4 regions of the Paenibacillus sp. FSL H7-0918 genome follow, and region 2 is predicted to be linked to each of the others. Evidence: riboswitches for the same ligand, from Rfam matches in the RefSeq annotation. Region 2 holds a riboswitch; each other region holds the start of a gene.

The links. A riboswitch is a leader RNA that binds a small molecule or an ion and turns the genes downstream of it on or off. The one in region 2 is predicted to bind cobalamin.
Region 1: it holds a riboswitch for cobalamin, as region 2 does, so the genes downstream of both, MHI15_RS18415 (DUF4430 domain-containing protein) here and MHI15_RS19085 (S-layer homology domain-containing protein) in region 2, are expected to answer to the same signal.
Region 3: it holds a riboswitch for cobalamin, as region 2 does, so the genes downstream of both, MHI15_RS29365 (anaerobic ribonucleoside triphosphate reductase) here and MHI15_RS19085 (S-layer homology domain-containing protein) in region 2, are expected to answer to the same signal.
Region 4: it holds a riboswitch for cobalamin, as region 2 does, so the genes downstream of both, metE (5-methyltetrahydropteroyltriglutamate--homocysteine S-methyltransferase) here and MHI15_RS19085 (S-layer homology domain-containing protein) in region 2, are expected to answer to the same signal.

The regions. Positions count from the first base shown of each region.
Region 1 covers NZ_JBBOWJ010000002.1:989,032-995,002, forward strand. Annotated here, with positions in the region: gene MHI15_RS18410 (methyl-accepting chemotaxis protein) at 142-1,848, opposite strand; gene MHI15_RS18415 (DUF4430 domain-containing protein) at 2,051-4,615, opposite strand; cobalamin riboswitch at 4,786-4,988, opposite strand; gene MHI15_RS18420 (GAP1-N2 domain-containing protein) at 5,116-5,971, opposite strand, start outside.
Region 2 covers NZ_JBBOWJ010000002.1:1,161,312-1,167,282, forward strand. Annotated here, with positions in the region: gene MHI15_RS19085 (S-layer homology domain-containing protein) at 1-2,483, opposite strand, end outside; cobalamin riboswitch at 2,647-2,847, opposite strand; gene MHI15_RS19090 (cellulase family glycosylhydrolase) at 3,189-4,910, shown strand; gene MHI15_RS19095 (transposase) at 4,980-5,273, opposite strand; gene MHI15_RS19100 (hypothetical protein) at 5,295-5,876, opposite strand.
Region 3 covers NZ_JBBOWJ010000006.1:138,121-144,091, forward strand. Annotated here, with positions in the region: gene nrdG (anaerobic ribonucleoside-triphosphate reductase activating protein) at 10-525, opposite strand; gene MHI15_RS29365 (anaerobic ribonucleoside triphosphate reductase) at 522-2,507, opposite strand; cobalamin riboswitch at 2,751-2,985, opposite strand; gene MHI15_RS29370 (MTH1187 family thiamine-binding protein) at 3,364-3,672, shown strand; tRNA gene MHI15_RS29375 (tRNA-Thr) at 3,766-3,837, shown strand; gene MHI15_RS29380 (hypothetical protein) at 4,071-4,238, shown strand; gene MHI15_RS29385 (undecaprenyl-diphosphate phosphatase) at 5,055-5,858, shown strand.
Region 4 covers NZ_JBBOWJ010000001.1:1,089,625-1,095,595, reverse strand. Annotated here, with positions in the region: gene MHI15_RS05120 (FtsX-like permease family protein) at 1-1,130, shown strand, start outside; gene MHI15_RS05115 (DedA family protein) at 1,148-1,771, shown strand; gene MHI15_RS05110 (undecaprenyl-diphosphate phosphatase) at 1,822-2,682, shown strand; cobalamin riboswitch at 2,782-2,987, shown strand; gene metE (5-methyltetrahydropteroyltriglutamate--homocysteine S-methyltransferase) at 3,143-5,446, shown strand; gene MHI15_RS05100 (DUF1540 domain-containing protein) at 5,593-5,745, opposite strand.

The DNA of each region.
Region 1 (5,971 bases), 170 kb from region 2:
CCAGCTTACATCCCTCCCCCTTGACCAACTGAGATCAGTTGGCTCGCACTTGCTCCCAATCTGCTATAACCACAAACAGCAGAGCAGCGATCTCCGTTACTGGAGAACCGCTGCTCTGCTGTTTTAATATTATTATGAAGTCTATAGTTTGAAGCTGGACAATGTCTTTTGCAGATCTTCTGCGAGCACCGCTAAATACTGAGCTGAAGCCGACATTTCCTCCATTGCGGATAGTTGCTCCTGACTCGCTGCACTTGTGTCCTGAACACCTTCTGCACCTTTACTAGATATAACGTTGACCTGTTCCATAGCTGCTGCCACACCTTGTGATTCCATGGCGACATGAGCAACCGCTTCTCTAATCTCCCCTGTCTGTAAGGTAGCTTCTTTAATGGAAGTCTGAATCTCATGAAAAGCTTGAGATACCAGATGACTTTGAACTACGCCATTGGTGACTAGCTCAGTACCCAAAGCCATGGATTCTACTGCGCTTTCGGTTTGCTTTTGGATATGTGTAATAATATCTGTAACCCGCAAAGAACTATTTCTAGTTGCTTCCGCCAGATTACGAATTTCTCCAGCAACTACAGCAAATCCCCGTCCATGCTCACCAGCCCGTGCTGCTTCTATAGAAGCATTGAGCGCAAGCAGATTCGTCTGTGTAGCAATACCGTTAATCGTTGTAATAATTGTATTAATCTCTTGTGACAATGTCCCTAGATTAGAAACAATCTCCTGACTCTGAGTTACACTGAGGTCAATTTCCTTCATCTGCACAATGATTTGGTCTACAGCCTCTACTCCACGATCCGATGAACCGGAAACTACTCCCATTAGATCCGACATTTCATAGCTGCTGCCCTCTACGGCTGCAATATCATTGGTCATTGCTTTTATAGAACGTGTTGTACTGTTAATGCTCTCTGTCTGCTCATCAAATCCCGCAGCAATCTCTCCAGAAGATACAGCGATCATTTGTGAAGCCAATGAGGTCTGCTCAGCACTAGCGCTCATCTCTTCCGATGAAGCTGACAGCAGTTCTGCACTCTCTGCAATGCCTTGCATCATCTTCCGCAAGCCCTGCAGCATATTGTTAAATGAACTGTTAATTTGGCCGATCTCATCCTTGGCGGTGTACGTTGCTACCACGGTCAAATCTCCATCTTCTGCCCGCTTCATTAGTCCTTGCAGTTCTTTAAGCGGTTTTGTTATCAGTCGAATGATTGCAATACTAATCACGATACAAATCACCCAAGCGAACGTAATCATTAAGGTATTGTTTACCCGCATGCTTTTAGCGGTTGCCATGGAACCTGAATTGTGTTCATCAGCATCTTTAAGCAAAGAATCACTAATTCCTTTAAGCAGGTTGATCATTTTTTCACGGGATTCGTTAAATTCGCCTGAAAATACTTTATAGGCCTCTTGATTATGATTACTATCAGCAATCTTTATAATGTTATCCCGCTGTGCACGATAATCTGGCAAAAAGGACTCATACTCTTTGATTTTACTTACAATAGCAAGATCATTATACTGAATCGCTTTCACCTTGTTCATAAGTTCATTATTATCTTGAACCTTCACTTGGATACTCTCAGAAAGTTCTTTGTTTTTGCTGGCATCAACGCTAATCAAACGCTCCAAAAGATAGGATTCAATAGCCCTATTATTCGTACGCATCTGCCCTACGTAAGAAACAGGCAATAAATTTTCATTATATGTCTCATTTGTCTTTTCGGCCATTTTGTTCATTGTGATGATGCCTATGCCCCCTACAGCATTCACCATAATTACTGCGAATACCAAAAGCAGCCCTATTTTGTATTTCACTTTCAAATTTTTCATCTACACTCCGCCTTCACATTATCTTATGATCTATCTATTTTTATCGGTCGGAAGGGCTAAGAGTTTGATGATTTTTAAAATATTGTGTCGAATAAAAGTATATATTGTCATAAAACGACTTTCCTCAAATAAAAAAGGGCGGGCACCCGATCCGCTATTACTCCGAATCCATGTGTGCCCGCCTAATCAAACTTCCTCTTCCTTATTCTCCAGAGGTATAGTACCAGTACAAAGTATCACCGTTCTGCAAAATATAACTGTCTGCACTGATGCTTGGATCCGCATCCCGGTTCGTTTTATACTTCCATCCGCTGCTTGGGCCTCCATCAAATTCAGCCAACCCGTCAATAGATTTCACGTAGATGCTTCCAGCGTTGCCGGATGATACTACCTTAGTCCCTAATTGACTGACTAGTAAGCTATAAGCCGTTTCGCCCTCTTTTAGAGCTACTGTTGTACTGGCTAGGATGGTTCCTTTCCGGCTATCTCCAATCACTGAGAGGGTAGCGGTAGCTTTTGCTGGAGCAATAACAGACGATCCGACAGTCAGAGACTGAGTATAACGCGCTACGCTCGGTACGCTATCTTTAGCATAACCGGTAACAGTTATTGTATAGCTATTTGCTGGGAGACCCCCATCAACAACAGCCACACCTTGTTCATTCGTGATTACCTTCTTATCACCAACCGAAACCTGCACACCTGCAGCTGGTGAGGTAACCGGATCAGAAGTTAAGCTTTCCTGATTCCACACCCACTTTTTCTGTGAAACCTTTACAGTAAAAGCTTCATTAGCTTTTGGCTGTGATGGGGTAAGCACCACAGCATCTACAACCTGTGTATTTTCTCCTGCATAATAGACAAGTACACGATCGGATTCCTGTAGTTCGAACGCATCCATACCCACACTTGGATATATCCACTCCCCGCCGCGTGATACCACGAAGCTCCACCATCCGTCGTAAGTACCTTGCGAAACTCCATGGATACCTGATACAAAGTTGCCATAAGACGATTTGGTGATATCTACTTTAAAATCATCGGTAGACCCTAGTTGTTGCAACGCTTCAAGGGCATTGGAGGCTTTCAAAGTCCCCTCACTAATCAACCCTTCCGGGCCTTCAACGGTTAGCGAAGCTGTTACATTCTTAGAAATCACTTTTAGAGCTTTTGTATATTTAGCAATCGTTGGGGCTTTGCCTTCACGGTAGCCAGTTACAGTCAGTGTATAGTCACCTGCGGGCATATTTCCTGAGAATACGGCCTCACCTTTAGCATTCGTCGTTACCGTCTGAGCTCCAATTTGGACCTGAACACCCGCAGCTTTTGCAGTTACAGGAGAGGAAGTGTTCGTAGCAGCGTCCCATTTCCACGTCTTACTAGTTACAGTGACGGTAAAGGAATCGCCCTCTTTAAGATTTGCTTTGGAAAGCGTAACGGAATCCACAAGCTTAGTGTCATCTCCGGCATAATAAACCAGTACCTGATCTGAATCTTTAAGTACAAAATCACTCATGCCTACATCGGGATTAATCCATTTTCCGTCACGTGATACAACATACATCCATCCGTCATAACCACCAAAGCTTCCAGCAGCAATACTTCCGATGCCAGTCACATAACTGCCCGAAGGATTCGTGATCGGCAAGTTCGTTTGAAGCGCCAGCTTCTCTAACGCTCCAAGTGCGTTGCCAGCATAGGCGTACCCTTGTGCCAACGTGGCCTGTGGTCCCTCAATCGTTACTGGAGCGTAGATGAGTGAGCTCTGAATGGAGGATTTGGAAAAATCGTATAGCTTACTGTTGCTTCCTTTATATAGCAAATTATAGGCAACCAGCGCCTGAAGCCCTTGCTCTGTCGCCAGAATATTACTGCTTCCACCACGGCTATGGGTGAAGCTACCATCAGCTAGACGATAGCTAAGCAGGTTCTCCATTAGATCCACTTTGTTTTTGGTGTATTCTAATCCACTAGGATCAACTCCGAAGGAGGTGAGTCCAAGGATTGCTTGTGCGCTACTTTCAGCACTGTCACCGTAACCCCCATGGCTATCTTGAGCTGCAGATAACCAAGCTACGGCTTGTAGCCCTGCTAAGTAGGCTTCGGGATTATTTTTATGTGCCGCCAGAGCCGTCAAGGTTATCGCTGTCATATCAGGCTCACTTGCGCCTGAGGTTAGTGCAAAGCCCCCATCCGGATTCTGTTTGGAGAGAATCTCCGTAAGGAGCTTATCCGCCGTCCATTTCGCGTCACTTGGGATATTATATTTACCAGAATCCAGCGCAAGTAAAGCATATACCGGATTATTAAGCGTCTGTTCACTGAGCTTGCTATTATTATAAATTTTCTCAATCAGATTATAGCCAGGAGTCGTTCCGTTACCAGCAAAGCTAGTAGGATCTGCACCAATCGCTCTCACTGCGAGCACGATTCGAGCATAATCGGTTACATTGGTGAAATCGCCAGCTGCATCCTTTACTTTTTTCTCAAGCTCTGAAAGGTAACTAGCCGGCAGCTTGTACCCTGCTTGCGCTAATCCAATGGCTTGCCAATCCGATTGCACGCCACCTTTCAAGAGATATTCTGCAGCCGCATAAGTCGCATCCGCAACATTAATCCGCTCCGCGGCAGTTGCCTCCAGACCGGCGCCAGCGCCCGCTTCTGCAAATATTTGTCCCGCCGGAGCAAGAGATGTTCCTAGAATTGAAATGACCATGAATAAGGCCAGCCCAAGTGCTACAAACTTGGAAGACATGATTTTCTTCATTGTTTAACCTCTTTCTGTATAAGAATGGGTACTGCCGGGAATAAGACGCATAACATAAAGACCGCCCCTTTGGAGGGCGGTCAGGGAAGATTACAAATTGAGGCTGCGGCGCTTGCTTCCTGCCAACAGTCCATCTGTATATGTTCCACATTCTTACCCCACGAAGAATAGAAACGCTCACGAAAAAGGCAGGTCTCCTGGCTAATGCTTCATCGCTGTTCTTCACCTTCCCACCCTACCTTCGGGGCAGTGGCTTATAGAAGAAACGCTCCGCACATACAGTGGCGGGACCGCGCCGGACTCTTGCACCGGACTTCCCTTTTAAGCAGACGACTAGATTGATTTAGTCTGCACCTTTTCCAGTATGTAGTATCTTATTTTGACATCCATAATCATATCTATTAATACATAGCATGTCTATAGAAAAGCTTAGTATGGGCAGCAAAAAAATGAACAGCAATACGCCACCTTCCGGTGGGTATTGCTGTTCAGAAAGCTTGTTATTCTGCTGTTCCTTCCGGACTTGCAGTCGGGGAGGGTTCAGCACTTGAATCAGAAGCTGGTGGAATATTAGGATCGGGATCTACGATCAATGTAAATCTTCCGGCTTTGATCATACTTTTCTCTAGAATTGTCGCTCCAGGCTCCAATGTAACCTCAACCTGATAGGAAGGTTGTTCACCTTCAGTCACAGCTGTTGCGGAAGGCAACCCAGTGCTGTCCTCAGTATTAGAGGAAGGCGTAGGAGACGGAGATGCATCAGCTACAGCATTAGTAGCATCTGCACCTTCTGCTGTTCCTCCAGTAGTGCCAGCGGCATCTGACTCGTCAGCAGCGTTTCCCTCATCCGTCCCATCCGTTGACGGCACTGGACAAGTCCCATTTGTAGCAGCGACCTTAAAGCTTTTATCTATCTCTGTAGACGAAGACATTAAACTAATCTCAGTCGGTTGAAACTGCACACAGTCATCTGCACTTGCGAAGGTGAACACCAATATGCTGCTCCCCTTATCTCCTTCGACGCTCTGATCCTTCAAGTATACTGAAGCTGGAGGCAGTATATTGCCTGCACTCTGAACAGGGGTCGGCTCAGGGCTTGTCCCCGGCAGAGCCGTCTTCGTATCATCCGGACGCAGCATACTGAATACGATAATTGCAATAATCACCAGAATACCCGTAATGGAGCCGGAGATTAAGAGTCGAAATCGGCTGCGGCTGATCCAGCGCGCCAGCGGGGAAGCCAGTTGGGAGCGGGCTTCATTGTACACATTTTGCAGAGCAGGCCGAGCTGCCGCGACATAGTTCTTTCGGAATTCCCGATTCTTGAACGCTTCACGATCACTGCTCAGGAAATAC
Region 2 (5,971 bases):
CTTGCAAAACCTAAGTCATCACTTGCAAATTTTTGAATGGCATGAGGGGTGCCATTTTGAATATAAGCAGCTTCTTTTCCTTTAAGGTCCTTAAAGGTTAACGTAATAAATTGACTAAATTCTACTCTTGCACTACCACCCATGGAAAATGCTTGAAGAATGTTATCAAGCTTCTTGTCCCCAGGAATAATCTGATTCACACTATCTTTTAGTGCAGATTCTGCACCGGTTAAAGCTGAAATCAGTTCAATCGTTGAGGCATCCCCACTCGTAACTTTTGCACCCTTAGGAATGACTACAGATACGTTACCTTTTATGGCCTCTATCTGAGGAAGGTCGCTGTTACTTGGTAAATTGACACTAACCTTTGATTGATTTTCTTCTGAAATAGCTACTGTGATTTCTTTGTTGCTATCTCCAGCGCTGATCGGAACGATATAATCATTAGCGTCATTTGGGATTTCAACTTTCGGGTTCTCCCCAGAAGGTAACGGAAGTTCTTTCGGACCCTCTGGTTGCCCAGGCCCCGGTTCTTCTGGTTGTTCCAGTTGCACATCATTCATATCAAAGAGACGGTTGCTATGATTGATCAGACGATCATAGGACACAAGAGCATACGTACCTTGGTCCGTCGCCATATTGTCCACTTTGCCTGTGAGGATATGCTTAAATCCACCCTCAGGTGCAGCAAAGCTAAGTAATGCATCAATAAGCGAATTTCCACTTTTAACAAATCTAGCGTCAGTGTGCGGATCTACGCCTACACCAGTTAAGGCTACAATTACCTGCGAGATACTCTCGCTGCTAGTGCTTCCCCAGCTTGTAAATCCGCCTTGATTGTTTTGGTTATCGGACAGCCATTGGATGGCCCGATCCACGGCAGCTTTTACATCATCACGGGATGCATAATAAGGTGCAAGAGCTTGCATCGCCATCGCAGTCATATCGACATCGGCTTTGGTTACGCCTAATTCCCAGCCACCAGCTTCTGCTGTACCTTTTTTAACCTCTTTATCTAAAATGTACTGAACTAGTTTTTCTCTTGTGGTCTGTTCTGTAACTCCATCAACTACAGGGATCTCATAGTTATGGCTATCTAACGCGATCAGAGCAAAAATCGGACCATTATTGCCTTGCTTTTGGATATATTGATAATCAGCGAGTGCTTTTCTCAGATCATATCCCGCAACATTTGTGATATCTTTTCCGATAGAGGTAAGTCCTAGAATCGCTCTGGAATTCTCTGTGCTTTTATTGGCGTCGAGTTTTCCATCCTCTTTAATGATTGATGCTATTTTCGTAGCTACATTATTGTAATAGAGATCATAATAACCGTTAGGTACTGTATAGTTCGCCCGGGCCAGAGAAAGGATCGACCATTCTCCGCTGCCTGTTCCAAACGTTGGATTCTTTACAGTATTTAAAATATAAGCAAGGTTTTTATCTAACTGTTGTTTGACGGCAACTGAAGTTTCCAGTTTGTAAGTAACCTGATAAGTTACATTTGTTTTGTTTCCAGCTCCGTCAAGAGCCGTTACAGTAATTGCATTACTGCCTGAATTCAGAGTAGCTTTATACTCCCCATTTGCAGGTGATAAAGTAACTCCATTCAGCTTCACTTCTGGAGTAATGTCACTATATACATTGTCTGTGACAGCTACTTTGAAGCTTATTTCTTTATTGGATACTTCCTGTTTATCTTGTATGCCACTTACTGTAATAACAGGGGGTTCTATGTCTAATGCATTATTAAGACCGACAAGCGCATGATCTACACTTATTTGAGAGCTTGCCATGTTTTCGAGCACGGAATAGGCTTCATAAACTGCCGATTGCACTACTGGTCTGTCCAAAATAGTTTCTTTATTAGGGGCACTGTTAATCTCGGCGATTTCCGCAGTTAAAGCATCCTTATTGGCAAGTTGAACTGGGATTTCCCCCCAGCCGCCAAGATCAGAACCATAGCCATAAGTGGTGAACTGAGTTCGAATGATGTCACCGTCTTGAGGCTTATAATCGGTCATCCCAAACGGAGGAAACACATTATTTACTGCATACATCCAACCCGACATGGAGGTGTAGTCAAACTGACTTAACCACTCGGGGTCTGCTTTAGTGCTGACTGTATTCCCATCGGCTGAAATCATATCTAAAATATATTGTGGAATATTGACTTCGCTTCTGCCACTATCTTTAACTTCTGATAAATAAAAACCACTATCTATATTTCCTAAATATCTATAATTCCCATCACCTAGCGCACGTGTTATTAAAGATGCGCCATTATCGCCTTCATAAATCGGAACTTTAATAGGTTCCTTAATATACCCTTGGCCTAAGGTGAATTTCTCTACGGATACAGATACATACCCTTTAAGGGTAGAGCTTGCTCCATCTGCTTGAGCCGGGATTACACTTGTAGAGAATGTCGTAATAAATACAGCTACAATAAGTAACCACGCTAAAAACTTATTTTTCTTCATTTTTCCATAACCCTTCCCTTCATACCTATGATAAAAAACAGAATAAACTTTCTCATAACCACAAAAAAACCACTCAACATAAACGTCAAGAGGTTAAGATAGTGAACCACAGTAATAGCTGGCAAACACTATTCAAGCACCTCTCTATCGATCGTAGAGTTTGATGGTGTAACAGAAAAAGGCAGATATTCTGGCTCAAGTATCATCACCCTTGCTGCCTTCCCAGTTTCCCAGTGGCATTTTGCAAGGACTCCTCTTTCACAGCGGCGGGACCGCGCGGGATTCACACCCGCTTTCCATTTAACCAATCTATGATTGTACTTCCGCAACATTCATAGTTGGCACCTATTTCTAATTTTAAATTTTCATGCTTCATCATAACTAATATATATGCTTTTGTCATGTTATATTTCTTTTTTGTATAACGGGCAGCTAGAGATAATCCTATTGAATAACCAATTTCTATGAGTAGGGTTATTTAAATAATTTCTTTATCCAACTGTGGGGTAAATTAATTTAAATCACTAATTCTTATATGAATTTACCACAAATTAGTAAGGTACTCGCTAAGTGTATTCTATGTTAGGGTATATTCAGAAAGCGTTTACAAAATAAAACTGGAGGTGTTTGTGTTCATCTAACCACCGAGTACAGCGTCAAAGCCAGGTCCAAGCATCCTAAATTTATCTCACAAAGGAGAATTCAATGACTACGCGAATCCAGAAATCCTTCTTATCATTGACACTTGTCACCGCTCTTCTGCTCTCTCTGTTCTCATCCATGGCCGCAGCTGCAACTAAGGACGAGCAACAAGCTAAGGCAGCGCCAAAGAGTAAGATCCAATCCTATGTAGACGAAATGCAGCCCGGATGGAACCTTGGCAATACTTTAGATGCTACAGGTGAGGATGAAACCTCCTGGGGCAATCCACGTGTGACCCAAGATCTTATTAAAAAGATCGCCGCTCAAGGCTATAAAAGCATTCGGATTCCTGTGACCTGGGATACTCACATGGGTGCGGCACCAGACTATACCCTAGAAAAGGCCTACCTCGACCGTGTGGAAGAAGTTGTCGGCTGGGCACTGGACGCCAAGCTTTATGTCATGATTAATGTCCATCATGATTCCTGGCTATGGGTAAGCCATATGGAAGAAAAACACGATGAAACGCTGGCACGTTATAATGCAGCCTGGACTCAAATTGCCGATCGCTTCAAGGACAAATCCGATAAGCTGATGTTCGAGAGCATAAATGAGCCTCGGTTCACCGATGGTGGAAGCACAGACGAAGCAAAAATGGAGCAAATGCTTACTGAACTTAATAACTCTTTCTATCAAATCGTGCGGAAATCCGGTGGGAAAAACGACCTCCGCCCACTTGTATTACCTTCATTAGAGTCTTCACCTACGCAAACAAGAATGGATCATCTCTATAAGACGATTACGGCTCTGAACGATTCAAATATTATTGCGACCGTTCACTTCTATGGCTTCTGGCCGTTTAGTGTGAACATTGCCGGCTACACCACATTTGAAAAAGATACAAAAAATGATATCACTCAAACTTTTGATAACGTTTACAATACATTTGTAGCTAAAGGCATCCCTGTCATCGTCGGCGAATTTGGTTTATTAGGTTTCGATAAAGACACGGGTGTGATTGAACAGGGCGAGAAGCTTAAATTCTTCGAGTATCTGACTTATTATTTGAAAGAAAAGAAAATGACTTCCATGCTCTGGGATAACGGGCAGCATTTCAACCGTAAAACTTATAAGTGGTCTGATCCTGAACTCCACAATGTATTAATGTCTGGTCTGAAGGAGCGTTCCTCCAGCACCGAAAGCGATTTGGTCTACCTAAAAAAAGGTGCACAAATTAAAGATACCAAGGTTAAGCTAAACCTGAACGGCAATAAGCTAACCACCATTAGTGCCAACGGAAAGTATCTGACCAAAGGTAAAGATTACACCTTAAATGGTGAGGAGCTCACCCTCAAAGCCAGCCAACTCAAAAAGCTCACAGCTTCCCAAAAATATGGTGAAAATGCCGTGCTGACTCTGAAATTCAACAAGGGTGTTGCGTGGAGACTTAAGGTCATTGTGTATGACACAGCTAAATTAAGCGATGCAAAAGGCACGACTGAATCCTTTGCCATTCCGACCACCTTTAATGGTAACCAGCTTGCCACAATGGAAGCTGTGTATACCGCTGGTGGCAATGCAGGTCCGCAGGACTGGACTCCATTTAAGGAATTCGGCAATACCTTCTCACCTTCTTATAACACTAAAGAAATCAAGCTGCTTCCCGCGTTCTTTAAAGATGTTAAAGACGGCGAGGTTATCCTGAAGTTCCACTTCTGGAATGGGGATATCATCACCTACAAGATCACGAAGAGCGGAACAAACGTTGTAGGAAAGTCCTCTTAACCCCCCGTCCTGTTAACAACACAAATAGGGGTGTCCCTTCAGGGAACATCCCTATTTATGTTCTACCGATCACATATAAACCTCATCATACGAAATTATCATCAACCGATAAATTAAATATACGCCAAGATAGGCTCCGGTAATAAGAAACATTGGATTTAAAAATATCGCATGGATCGAGGTCATAAACACAGCATGATCTCTTAATATCTCGTAAATCGCCAAGGCGGAAATATTTCCAAAGATAATCGCACTTAAGACCGAAACAACATTAAAAACCATACGCCACTTTATCGATTTCCCCTGTAACATCAGCATAACAATGGGAACAAGAATACTACCAAGTACGATTAGAAATTTCATCCAGCTCACCTCGGTAAATTTTTAATCGTCCAATTCCACACTTTCGATTTGTCCATCTGCATTTACCGTCCACTCGATTTCAACGCCATTATTCAATCCGAGCTTGTCTTCATCTTCAATGACTATATGATCAGGAATCGTTAAGGTTTGCTCTTTACCGCCCTCCACTTGAACGGTAACCTGTTTACCCTTAACCGCAGTGATCCTTCCGTCATATTCAATCTGCTGCAAAACAATCTTTTGATTCGGATCTGTAATGGTGACCCGCTTGCCTCCGTCAGTTAGCAGCTCAACCTTTTTATGATAGTTATCTTTTAACGAAACCTCCTTGATAACTCTCTGAACGCTAACCCCCTCTGGAAGTTTCCCAGTATTTGAGCCGGGTGACGCAGATGTTAGAGGTTGTTCTGTTGCGTTATTCGTAGGTACAGGTGTAGTTGCTTCTGCAGAAGGTGCTGCGGTTTCTACTTGAGCTGTTGGAGTAGGCACTTGAGTCTCATCCGCTGCTTTAGTGCATCCACTTAGCAATACTGTACATGCACAAATACAACAAAGAATTGTAGCCCTGGTAAAACGTTGTGTTGTTCCTTTATTCGATATCATCTTTTACCCCCGCATTTTAATGTATTTTTTTCTCTATAGTGGACATAGTTTTACCTCTTATCTTCCTTTTATTCACCAGAATATGGCCATCTGAA
Region 3 (5,971 bases), on a different contig from region 2:
ATTGATATATTATAGCGCAGCAGGCTGCCACAGAAAGACCTCCGAGCCGTTCATGCTGGCCGGAATGTCGATAATGCGTTGGTTGGAGCTTCCCCGGTAGAGAAGCGTAGTATCTTTCAGTTCTTCTACAAATCTTCCATCTATTAACACCTGACACTGTTTAAGTAGATTCCACTCCGGCGTACCGGGAAGGGCTGTAAGTTCTTCGTACGTATAACCACTGTAAATCCAGATTGAGAACCCTGGCAGTACAGTGCGAAGCTCATGAATGAACCCCAGCAACTCTTCTGCTGAGAAAAAAGGATCGCCGCCTGCCAGTGTCAGACCATCCAGCAAAGGGTTAGCGGCGATTTCTGCAATGATTTCATGTTGTCGTTCTAAGGTGAAGACTTCTCCATATTTAAAGTTCCATGTCTCGGGATTAAAACATCCCGGGCAACGATGGCGGCAGCCGCTGAGAAAGAGGACGGCCCGCATGCCCTCTCCCTCGTTAATCGACTCCGGATAGTAACCGCAAATATTCATAGATGCTTAACGCGATCCCGAACTTCAGCTTGTTTGGCGGCATTAAAGCGGGTCTGATAGTCGCCGGTTAAATAACCTGTAACTCTGCGCAAACGGCGGATGTGCACATCATTCTCATTTGCGTTGCAGGAAGGACAGTTTGTCCCAATTACGCCTTCGTATCCACAGCTGGAGCAGCGGTCAATCGGATGGTTAATGCTGAAATAACTGACCTGTTGTTCGAGCGCATATTTAATGATTTTGATAAAAGCCGATGGGTTGTTGCGGGCATTGCCGTTTAATTCGACATAAGAAATAGCCCCGGCATTGCAGTATTCATGGAAAGGAGCTTCCAAGCTGATCTTCTGAGCAGCACCCAGATCGAAGTATACAGGGATGTGAAAAGAGTTCGTATAATATTCACGGTCGGTTACGCCCGGAATGGAACCCAGTACCTTGCGGTCAACTTTGGTGAATTTACCGGACAAACCTTCTGCTGGAGTAGCGAACAGGGTGATGTTAAGATCCAGTTCCTCACTTTTCCGATCGCAATAGTCCCGCATATGACGCACGATAGCCAGCGCCTTGGCATGAACTTCCATATCCTCGCCATGGTGTTTGCCGTACATAGCTTTCATACATTCCGCCATACCGATGAAGCCAAGAGACAGACTGCCATGCTTCAGCAGATCGCCTACAGTGTCATCGGGTGCAAGATGTTCGCCGCCTTCCCAAACGCCTTCTCGCATCATGAAATCGGAAGCTTTAGCTTTTTGTGCGGTTTGGATGTGGAAGCGATGGAGAAGTCCTTCCAGCGCAATATCCATATAATGATTTAGATCTTCATAGAAGCCAGCTTCGTCTGCGACGGTACGTCTGCCTGTTACTGTGCCGTGTGCCAGACCTAGCCGAACCAGATTTAGTGTATTAAAGGAAAGGTTGCCCTTCCCAGAGCAATGATTACGCCCAAAACGGTCACCGAGCACTCGGGTTCGGCAGCCCATTGTAGCGAACTCCGTATCAGGATCACTTGAATCATAATACTGCAAGTTGAGCGGAGCGTCCAGATTAGCGAAGTTTGGATATAGTCTGCGCGCAGAACATTCAGCTGCTTTTAGGAACAGTTCATAGTTAGGATCGCCTTGCTGTTGATTGATTCCTTGCTTGCATTTGAAGATTTGAATCGGGAACACTGGTGTTTCTCCGCTGCCAAGTCCGTTCATAGTTGCGGTTAGCAGAGAACTGATCACAAGCTGACCTTCTGGTGAAGTACAAGTACCGTAGTTGATGCTGGTAAACGGTATTTGTCCACCGGATCGGCTGGACATGGTATTCAGATTATGTACCATACTTTCAGCCGCTTGCAGGGTTTCGATTTCGGTTTCCTTTAGTGCAAAACGGAACGCTCTTGGATATGACTCCGCCAGATCGGTCCGGCTCATCGTAATCTCGCCCAAAGATTCGTCAGCTTGTCCTTCTTCAAAATAATCCAGACCCTTGCGGAACAGCTTGGCGAAGGATTTGGTTACATAAGGTGCCAGATCGTAATCGAGTTTATTGGCGGATACACCACCATATTGAGCATTTTGCTGGGATTGGAAAATAATCGCTACCAGAGACATAGCTGTCATTATTGAGTTCGGAGGACGAACGCTGCCGTTGCCGGTATTGAAACCTTCACGGAGAAGTTTATCAAACGGGATAAAAATACAGTTCGTCGTTCCAATCGCGTATTGATCCAGATCATGCACATAGACGACATTGTCATCAATAGCCTGCACTAGCTGTGGCGGCATCGTAAAATTGCGGGCGTACCATTTTGAATATTCACTGCCGAACTTGCTCATTTTACCGGAGAAACTCTCTCCATTCAAATTGGCATTCTCGCGCAATAGGTCCATATCCCGACTGTCGATAATATCCCGGCCTAAATCAATGAGCTCTTCTAAAAGAACTTCCCGTGCATTTTCTACTCCATTAAATTGTCTCTCCAACAACGTCATTGTACAGCTCTCCTCTCAGTATAAAAGAAAAACATCTATCATCAAATCCATATATCCATAAGAAGTTGGACTGCTATAAGCAGTCGTATATTTGTTCAGATTACATAAAAAAAAGCATCCCCTACCCGAGGATGGCAGAAAATGCCCGATGCGTTATGTAAATATCCACACGGATATTTGCAGAGGTCTCTACGTAGATGACCGCATGCGGACACCATCCCTGTTCCTCGCAGGCATCAATAGTTGGTGTCGTCGAAACAGGTAGGTCTCCTGGCTTCCGTGGGATCTCTCGGCGCCTTCCCAAGGGTGTTCCTAACCCTCAGTGGCATTTGCCGGGAGATGTGGATTCTCAAGCTTCCCAGAAGCTTAAGAAGGCCATCCGGTTACAGTGGCGGGACCGCAGCGGATTCTCACCGCGCTTCCCTATTAAGCTCTAAATCCGGTTAAGGATCAAAGCGCCTGTCTCCACTATATTTTGTTGTCGTTAGATAAAAATAACCCAAGATGTTGTGTTTGTAAACAGTTTTTTAGAAAACCCGCGCGGGGAGCGGGTTCTTCAAAAGTACTCCACAAATGATCCACAGGCTGTCCATAAGTAATCCACAATTGATCCACAGGGAGATGCGAAATGATTCATAAATTGTCCGAAAAGATGCCACAAAGAGTCCATAAATATAGTGCAGATGACCCTAGAATTTGCTCATGAGAAAATACTCTTAGCCCAAAGTCATATTTTGGAGTAATCAGAAGAAATAGAAGAGATAAGGGAGGATAATCTTGCTTAGTTTGTGACAGAGCGGTGGAATTGTTACAATGGAAGGAGACAGCTACTATAAAATTTCGAGGAGGTATTCTCATGCCTATCGCTGAAGTTACAGTTATTCCAATTGGAACAGGCAGTACCAGTCTTAGCAGCTATGTTGCGGATATGCAGCGGGTGCTGAAGACAGTAGAAGGGATTACTTATGAACTTACGTCTATGGGTACGATCATCGAAGGGCCTCTGCAACGCATTTTTGCCGCGGTAGAAGCTTTGCATGAGTCTCCTTTTGCCGCAGGTGCAGAACGTGTCTCTACTTCACTTAAAATAGACGACCGCCGCGATAAACCCTCTACTAGCCGTGGAAAGTTAGAGTCTGTGGAGCGTAAGCTACAGGTGGATTAGCAGTTTAGGAGGGCGGAAAACAGGGAGAAATAGGCTTGCGTTTCTGGCTGAAAGTTGTATAATATTTTTTGTTTGACAGAAAAACAGCGTTAAGCTGGTGTAGCTCAGGGGTAGAGCAACGCACTCGTAATGCGTAGGCCGGGGGTTCAATTCCCTTCACCAGCATCCTTACAAAGTCGATAGTGGCGCGTGTTCCCGGGTTTTTGGAACTGCGCCTTTTTTTTGTACAAGCATCAACTTCTAACATTCTTCTAACCTTTAGTCGATTAAAGTGGGTGTCTCGTCAATTTTCTCCACTTCTTTTCGGGTTCCTAGAATAGAATCTCCGATACATCGGGGCACCGCTTCCTGCAGATTGGGGAGAACATGTGAATAAGTATCCAGAGTGATATTTATTGATGAATGGCCTAATCTTTCCTGAAGTCGAATATGATGGACAGCCCCTGCTGTTCCCTGTTCTTCTGGAGAAACGTATCAAGGAAGATAAGACATGGCGCGAAATCGGTAATGAAAACGGTATGACTAGTGGTCACTGTCGAGCAGATGGAAGGCGTGTCGCAAGCTGACAGCAATCAGAATGAAGGATGTGGCGGAGGTGCAGCATAAGCTGCTTTTCTCTTGCGGGGGCAGATCGGTTAGATGGTAATTACTATAAAAATAAAAAAGACACCACAAGGTGTCTTAGTACAGATACTTTTCGCTCGAATTTCACGAGCTCGTCAGTGAACTGAGTTCATAAGCAAGACTGGCTACGGCTAACAGATGAAGAGATAAAGTAATATCAATGTTAAAATGTGCGGTAATATTAATTTTCATAGATAACCACGCTCCTAAAGTATAAATACACATAAAGAAAACTTTATAAAGCGCTTGGCCTGCCATCATCAGTGCCAGGTAGCCATCCTGTACAGACGCCTTAGCGTTTCGACAATAACATTATACTTAATATTTTGTGTTTTGCCAAAAAAAGGACCCCCAATTCTTGGTCGGGGTGGCGGTTCTGTGTGGTTTCTCAGCGCTTTGGAATCATGATGGTCATTGAGGCTCCACGCACGCGGCTGCAGAATGATCAAATGGAAGTTACGTTTCGGTGTTCATATCTGCTGCATGCTCTGAAATTGATTATCCAAATAACGGGCAGCAAGTTCAGAAGGTTAACGGATTTTTTATTGATACAGGTTGAATTTAATGTTTGATACTGTTGTTATGCTAACGGGAAAGGATAGTTTAATAAAGGAGTTACTTAAGACTGGAATAATGAGCAATGTGACAATTATGTCATTCTGAATTGAATATTGTTAGGTTAATCGATGGGGAAGTTTACTTGTCTCCCTTATACTGGAAATTAAATGATTTTATTTCCGAAAGGGGACAATGCACTGATGACTGATGTAATTAAAGCAATAATACTTGGCATAATAGAGGGCTTAACTGAATTTTTACCAGTATCATCTACTGGACATCTTATTCTAGCAGGCGATTTGCTTAGCTTTGAGGGAGATGCTGCAATAACTTTTAAAATTGTTATTCAGTTGGGTGCAGTGATGGCAGTTTTAATTCTTTATTGGAAAAGGTATTTGGAGATTGGGGTTAATATGATTAGAATGGATTTTTCCAAAAGCAAAGGATTAAATGTCATTCATATGATTTTGGCTATGTTACCAGCATTAACCCTATATCTTCTCTTCAAGGACACAATAAAAAGCCAATTATTTGGCCCAACCCCTGTTTTGATAGGTCTAGTTGTTGGTGGCGTGTTGATGATCATTGCAGCGCGGAATAGGCGGACTGAAACCGCTGATACTATCGATGGGATTAATTATAAACAGGCTTTCGGAATTGGTCTGTTTCAATGCTTGGCGTTATGGCCGGGATTTTCGAGATCAGGTTCGACGATTTCAGGTGGCCTGTTGCTTGGCACTAGCCAAAAAGCCGCTGCAGATTTTACATTCCTTATTTCTGTGCCTGTTATGTTTGGTGCAAGCTTGTTGGATTTGTACGATAGTCGTGATTTGCTGAGTTCTGACGATTTGCTTCTAATGTTAATTGGCTTTGCGACATCCTTTCTTGTGGCAATGATTGCAGTAGTGACGTTCATCAAACTGATTAAGAGACTTCGATTGGAGTGGTTTGCTCTATACCGGTTTGTTTTAGCAGCTCTCTTCTATTTAATTGTCATACAGTAATTGGATTAGTCAATATGAACATCATGGGAAAGAAGCTTTTAAAAAGGCTATACATCATATCCTGCACAGATTTAACTAGAGGTTAAAACAAGGGGAAATCACCAAACAAGACA
Region 4 (5,971 bases), on a different contig from region 2:
GCTGGAAAGAGAATGGCCGAATGTTTTTTATGGTGACGATTGTATCCGCAGTCTCCTTCACTTCCGTAGGGGTATTTGCATCGATACATACACTTTCCAGAGAGCTGAAATTGGATTATCCTGCAGCAGTGGGTTATGTAGCCAAAGGAAATCAGACGGGTGTACCCTTTGATCAGCATCTGAACGAAATTAAGGAAGAGCTCAAGACGCACGAACTCCCTTATGAGGCGCTTAGTATCCCGATTAAATATGCTGAGGTTGAAGCTCAGACTGGACCCGATCGCACTTTACGCCTTCCCTTGATTGCTTTCAGTGATTATAATTTCGCCCTGCAACGTGCAGGTTTCCCAACAGATGAGCGTGCTCTGGTGGGCAACGAAGGTCTGGTGATGATTGGTTCACAGCGGGATCGCAGTTTAACAGAAGGCAGAGTAAAAGCGGTCTATTCCTTGCAGCAAGGACTTGCCATTAAAGAAATAGGTTATACCGAGCAAGTTCCCATCGCCGAATATTTATTGCCGGAGCTGGATGGTAGAGATGGCGGGGATTTTAGTGGTGTCGTGATCAGTGATGAGCTCTACAGCGCTATTGATCCCGTGCAGACGGATCTTTATACAGGTTTTTATGTAGAGGATTTTCCACAGACGGTAGGTATCGCTGCTGATCTTGCCCATAAAGGCAAACAGTCCTATGAAAGTGATTCTCCGTATGCGATTGTGATCAGCGGCACGCTGTTTGAGCTTCAGAAAACATTGTATAACACAATGCTTTTTGCTTCCTTGCTGGTGGGTACTGTCTTTTTTATCGCGGCAGGCAGCTTTCTTTACTTCCGGTTATATACCGATCTTGATCATGATCGCAATCAATATTCCACTTTGTCCAAGATGGGACTTACGGATAAAGAACTCAATCGAATAGTTACGATTCAGCTGTCTTTGTTGTTTTTTGTGCCGGTCGGAATAGCTATTTTACACAGTGTGTTTGCCTTTATTGCGCTTCAACGGTTGTTCTACTTATCTATCGCAACGGAGACAGGCGCGGTGTTACTCGGATATTTGGCTGTTCAAGGACTATACTTCTTTTTTATTCGCAGCCGCTATTTACGCAACCTGAAGAAGAACTTGATATGAGAAATGGGGGTAACAAGATGCAAGCATGGATTACAGATTTTATGGAGCAGTTTGGTTACTTCGGTATTTTTCTGATGCTGGCCTTTGAAAATATATTTCCACCAATTCCTTCAGAAGTGATCCTGCCCTTTGGAGGATTTATGACGACTACGACGAGCTTGACGATCCCTGGTGTAATCATTGCTGCCACGGCTGGTTCACTACTGGGTGCAGTAATTCTCTATTATATTGGCCGATTATTGGATGTGAGCCGGTTAGAGAAACTGGTTGAACGCTGGGGTAGCCTAATTAGGGTCAGTAAAAAAGATATCCACAAGGCTGACGCCTGGTTTGATAAATATGGCTACTGGACTGTATTGTTTTGTCGGATGGTTCCGCTGGTCCGCAGTCTGATTTCGATTCCGGCGGGAATGTCGGGCATGAAATTTGGAGTATTTATGATCTTCACAACGATTGGCACATTGGGATGGAATTTGCTGCTTGTGCTTATTGGCGCGGTATTGGGCGAATCCTGGGAAGACATTGCCGTGTACATGGATGTGTACTCCAATGTAGTCTATGTACTAATTGCTGGCGGATTAGTTATTCTTGGGTTTCTGTACTTCCGCAAACGCAGCCGGAGAATGAACACTGAGGGCTAAGCGGGTAGTGGACTGATAATAGAAATGACTATTAAAAAGGAGGGAAACAAATGGAGCTATTAACGATTATTAAAGCCATTATTTTGGGGCTTGTTGAAGGTTTAACCGAATTTGCTCCAGTATCCTCCACGGGTCATATGATTATTGTTGATGATATGTGGCTGAAATCACAGGAGTTATTTGGACAATATACAGCAAATACCTTCAAAGTAGTTATTCAACTGGGTTCAATATTAGCGGTTGTTGTGATCTTTAGAAATCGGTTCATTGATTTGTTAGGCTTAAAGCGTTTCAGCCGTAAGCAGTTGGATCCTGTAACAGAGGAGCTACAGCAGTTGGAGCAGGGCGGGCATCTCAAGCTGACTCAGGTTCTGGTAGGGTTAGTGCCTGCAGGTGTGTTAGGTGTTCTGTTTAATGATTATATTGATGAGCATTTATTCTCTACCTCAACAGTGTTAATTGGTCTAGTGATTGGGGCTATATTAATGATTATTGCCGATCTGTTTGGGCCGAAGAAGATCAGAACTGAGAGTGTAGATCAGATTACATACAAACAGGCACTTGGTGTAGGTCTTGTACAGTGTTTTTCGTTATGGCCTGGATTTTCACGCTCGGGCTCGACGATTTCTGGTGGAGTACTCCTCGGGATGAGCCATCGTGCCGCTGCTGATTTTACGTTTATTATGGCAGTACCCATCATGGCAGGTGCCAGTCTGTTGTCACTGATGAAAAACTGGCAATATTTCACCATGGACGCGTTGCCGTTTTTTATTGCAGGCTTTATTAGTGCCTTCCTATTTGCGCTGTTATCGATGCGTTTCTTCTTAAAACTGATCAATCGTATCAAGCTCTTACCGTTTGCTATATACCGTATAATTCTTGCTGCTGTAGTATATTTCGTATTTTTCTAAGTCCGTTATAAGGAATCGATATAACAGAAGCCCCAGTAATCTATTGCAGATTGCTGGGGCTTTCACGTATGATGACATCAGATTAAGACACTCAAATGATGAATGATATCGGAGACAGGTGCTGACCGGAAAATAGTAATTCGGTAGGCTTAATAGGGAAATTCGGTTCGAAGCCGATGCGGTCCCGCCACTGTAACGGAAGAATCTCGAGCAACAGAGGTCACTGGCAATTTACTACTGCTGGGAAGACTGCTCAAGATGTTGACGCCGCTAGCCAGGAGACCTGCCTGTTTCAACAGCACTGCTTCACCTACGGAAGATAGGGAGGTGTTAGACGTTAACCATGGGTATATCATGGGCGTCTTTCCCTTTGACTTTTTTAGGGAAGGGCGCTCTTTTTTATAGGAAAGCAAGTAGCTTTGGAGTTTGAAATAAGAGATGGAAGAGGGAGTGTATCGAGATGACGAATAAAGTAAAAGTAAGTAATCTTGGATATCCGAGAATCGGAAAGAACCGCGAGTGGAAAAAGACACTGGAAGCCTACTGGCAGGGGAAAATAAATGAAGAGCAATTCCGCTCCGAAATGGCAGCAATTCAGCTGCAGCATTTGAAGACCCAGCAAGAGGCAGGAATTGAGCTTATTCCGGTGAATGATTTTACTTTTTATGACCATGTGTTGGATACGGCTGTTATGTTTGGAATTGTACCTCCACGGTACACGTATGATGGCGGCGACATCGGGCTTGATCTTTATTTTGCAATGGCCCGTGGTAATACTGAGGCTACTGCCTGTGAGATGACCAAATGGTTCAATACGAACTATCACTATATCGTTCCAGAGATCGGCACACAAACACCACGCCTGACTGAAAATAAACCTCTAGCGGCTTATCGTTTTGCTAAATCGCAGGCAGGGATTGAAGGTAAACCGGTACTTTTAGGTCTGTATACCTTCCTTAAGCTGTCCAAAGGTTACGCAGCGGCAGATATCGCCAAGATTGCTGCACGTTTTGTTCCAGTCTATGTTCAACTGCTACAGGAACTGAAGCAAGAAGGGGTAAGCTGGGTACAAATCGATGAGCCAGCGATTGTTACAGGCATAAGTAAAGAAGAATTAACACTGCTTAACTCGATATACACAGAAATTGCCGGCTCCGTGCCGGGCTTGAATATTATTTTACAGACGTATTTCGAAGCTGCTGAACCGTTGGAGGCACTGCTAGAGTTGCCTGTTCAAGGCTTGGGTCTTGACTTTGTGCACGATGGTGGAGCGAATCTGGCTTCTATCGAACGTCTTGGCTGGCCGAAGGACAAATGGCTGGGTGCCGGAATTATTGATGGACGGAACATCTGGCGTTCCGATTTAGACGCTAAGCTGCAACTGGTAGAAAAGCTCAGCGTTCATGTGCCGCTTGATCGTCTTATTCTTCAGCCTTCTTGCAGTCTGCTGCATGTCCCAGTCACCGTTCAAGGTGAGGTGAAGCAGAAGGCGACAGTTAAGAATGCGTTAGCTTTTGCCGATGAGAAGCTTGCAGAGCTTAGTTTGCTCGGAGCAGCCCTCGCAGATAAAGGAGAAGCTTCTAAAGCAGCGCTGGCCGCTAGTCGTGAAGCTATTGCAGCATTCCGCGCACTACCTGAGCGTGGCCGTAAGGATGTGGCGGAGCAAGTGCTTGCACTTGCAGCTTTGCCGGACCAACGCAGTTTGCCTTTTGCTGAACGCTTAAAGGTGCAGCAAGAGAAATGGCAGCTTCCACTTCTGCCAACCACTACAATTGGTAGCTTCCCGCAGACAGTAGAAGTGCGTCAGGCGAGATTGAAATGGCGTAAAGGGGTCTGGAATCAGGAGCGTTATGATGGATTTGTTCGTGAGCAGATCGCGGATGCAATTACCTTCCAAGAAAAGCTAGGTCTGGATGTTCTGGTCCACGGTGAGTTCGAGCGTACAGATATGGTGGAGTTTTTCGGAGAAAAGCTGGATGGATACTTGTTTACTAGTAATGGCTGGGTTCAATCCTACGGTTCCCGTTGCGTTAAGCCACCGGTGATCTACGCGGATGTTGCATTTATACAGCCTATGACTGTTAAAGAAAGTGTCTATGCACAATCGTTGACGAAGCTTCCGGTTAAAGGAATGTTGACGGGTCCTGTAACTATCCTCAATTGGTCATTTGTACGTGATGATCTCAGCCGGGAAGAGGTAGCCAATCAAATTGCTCTTGCCCTTCGCCATGAAGTAAAAGCGTTGGAAGATGCAGGCATCGAAATGATTCAAGTGGATGAGCCGGCTATACGTGAAGGACTTCCGCTTAAGGCAGAAGACCGTGAGCATTACCTGAACTGGGCAGTGAAGTCGTTCCGCGTTGCTACGAACCATGTGAAGGCTACGACACAAATTCATACGCATATGTGCTATAGCGAATTCAATGACATGATCGATTCCATATCGGCTATGGATGCTGATGTAATCTCCATTGAGACTTCACGTAGCCATGGGGAGCTGATTATCAGCTTTGAGGAGCAGGCCTATGATAAAGGAATCGGTCTTGGAGTGTATGACATCCATAGCCCGCGGGTTCCGGCTGTAGAAGAAATGACGGCGAATATCGATCGTGCGCTGCGGGTGCTGGACCCTGAACAGTTCTGGATTAATCCGGATTGCGGTCTGAAAACACGTGGCTGGCAGGAGACAGAGGATGCACTACGTAACATGGTAAGCGCTGCTGCTATTGCGAGGGAAAAGTCAGGGGTTATTGCATCAAAATAGACATAAATAAATTAGAGCCAGGGTAATTTACCCTGGCTTTTTAGTTCACTTATTTTTTTATAATCAGCTACTTGATAATAATTCTCAATCTTGTTAGAATGAAAAAGAAAAAGAAGGAACCGTGGAGGGTCCCTTCAGGCATTTACTTATTTACTTTCGAAAGTTTTGCAATCTGTTTCTTCTGCGCGTTTTGGTTCTTGGGAGCTGTGGAAAGCTACGAAGATCGATTCAGCGCTGCATTTGTTCTCTTCTGCCCAGTGGGTGCAGGAGTTAACTTCACAAACTACGTCTTTTGCCATGAGGGTTCACCTCCCCTTATAGTAATTGATAGTATCATTCAATGAACGGCTCTGTTCAGCAAGGTGGAGCTTGTCTCAACAAAGCCGTGTCACGCCCTCATTCATTATGAATAGAGGGTATTTGGCTTTTTTTACTAGGTTAGACGTGGTAATTGTACCAAATAATGAGTTTGTAAGCAAATAAGTTCTTTAACTTTCGGGTCACCTTCCCACATCAAAAATATGT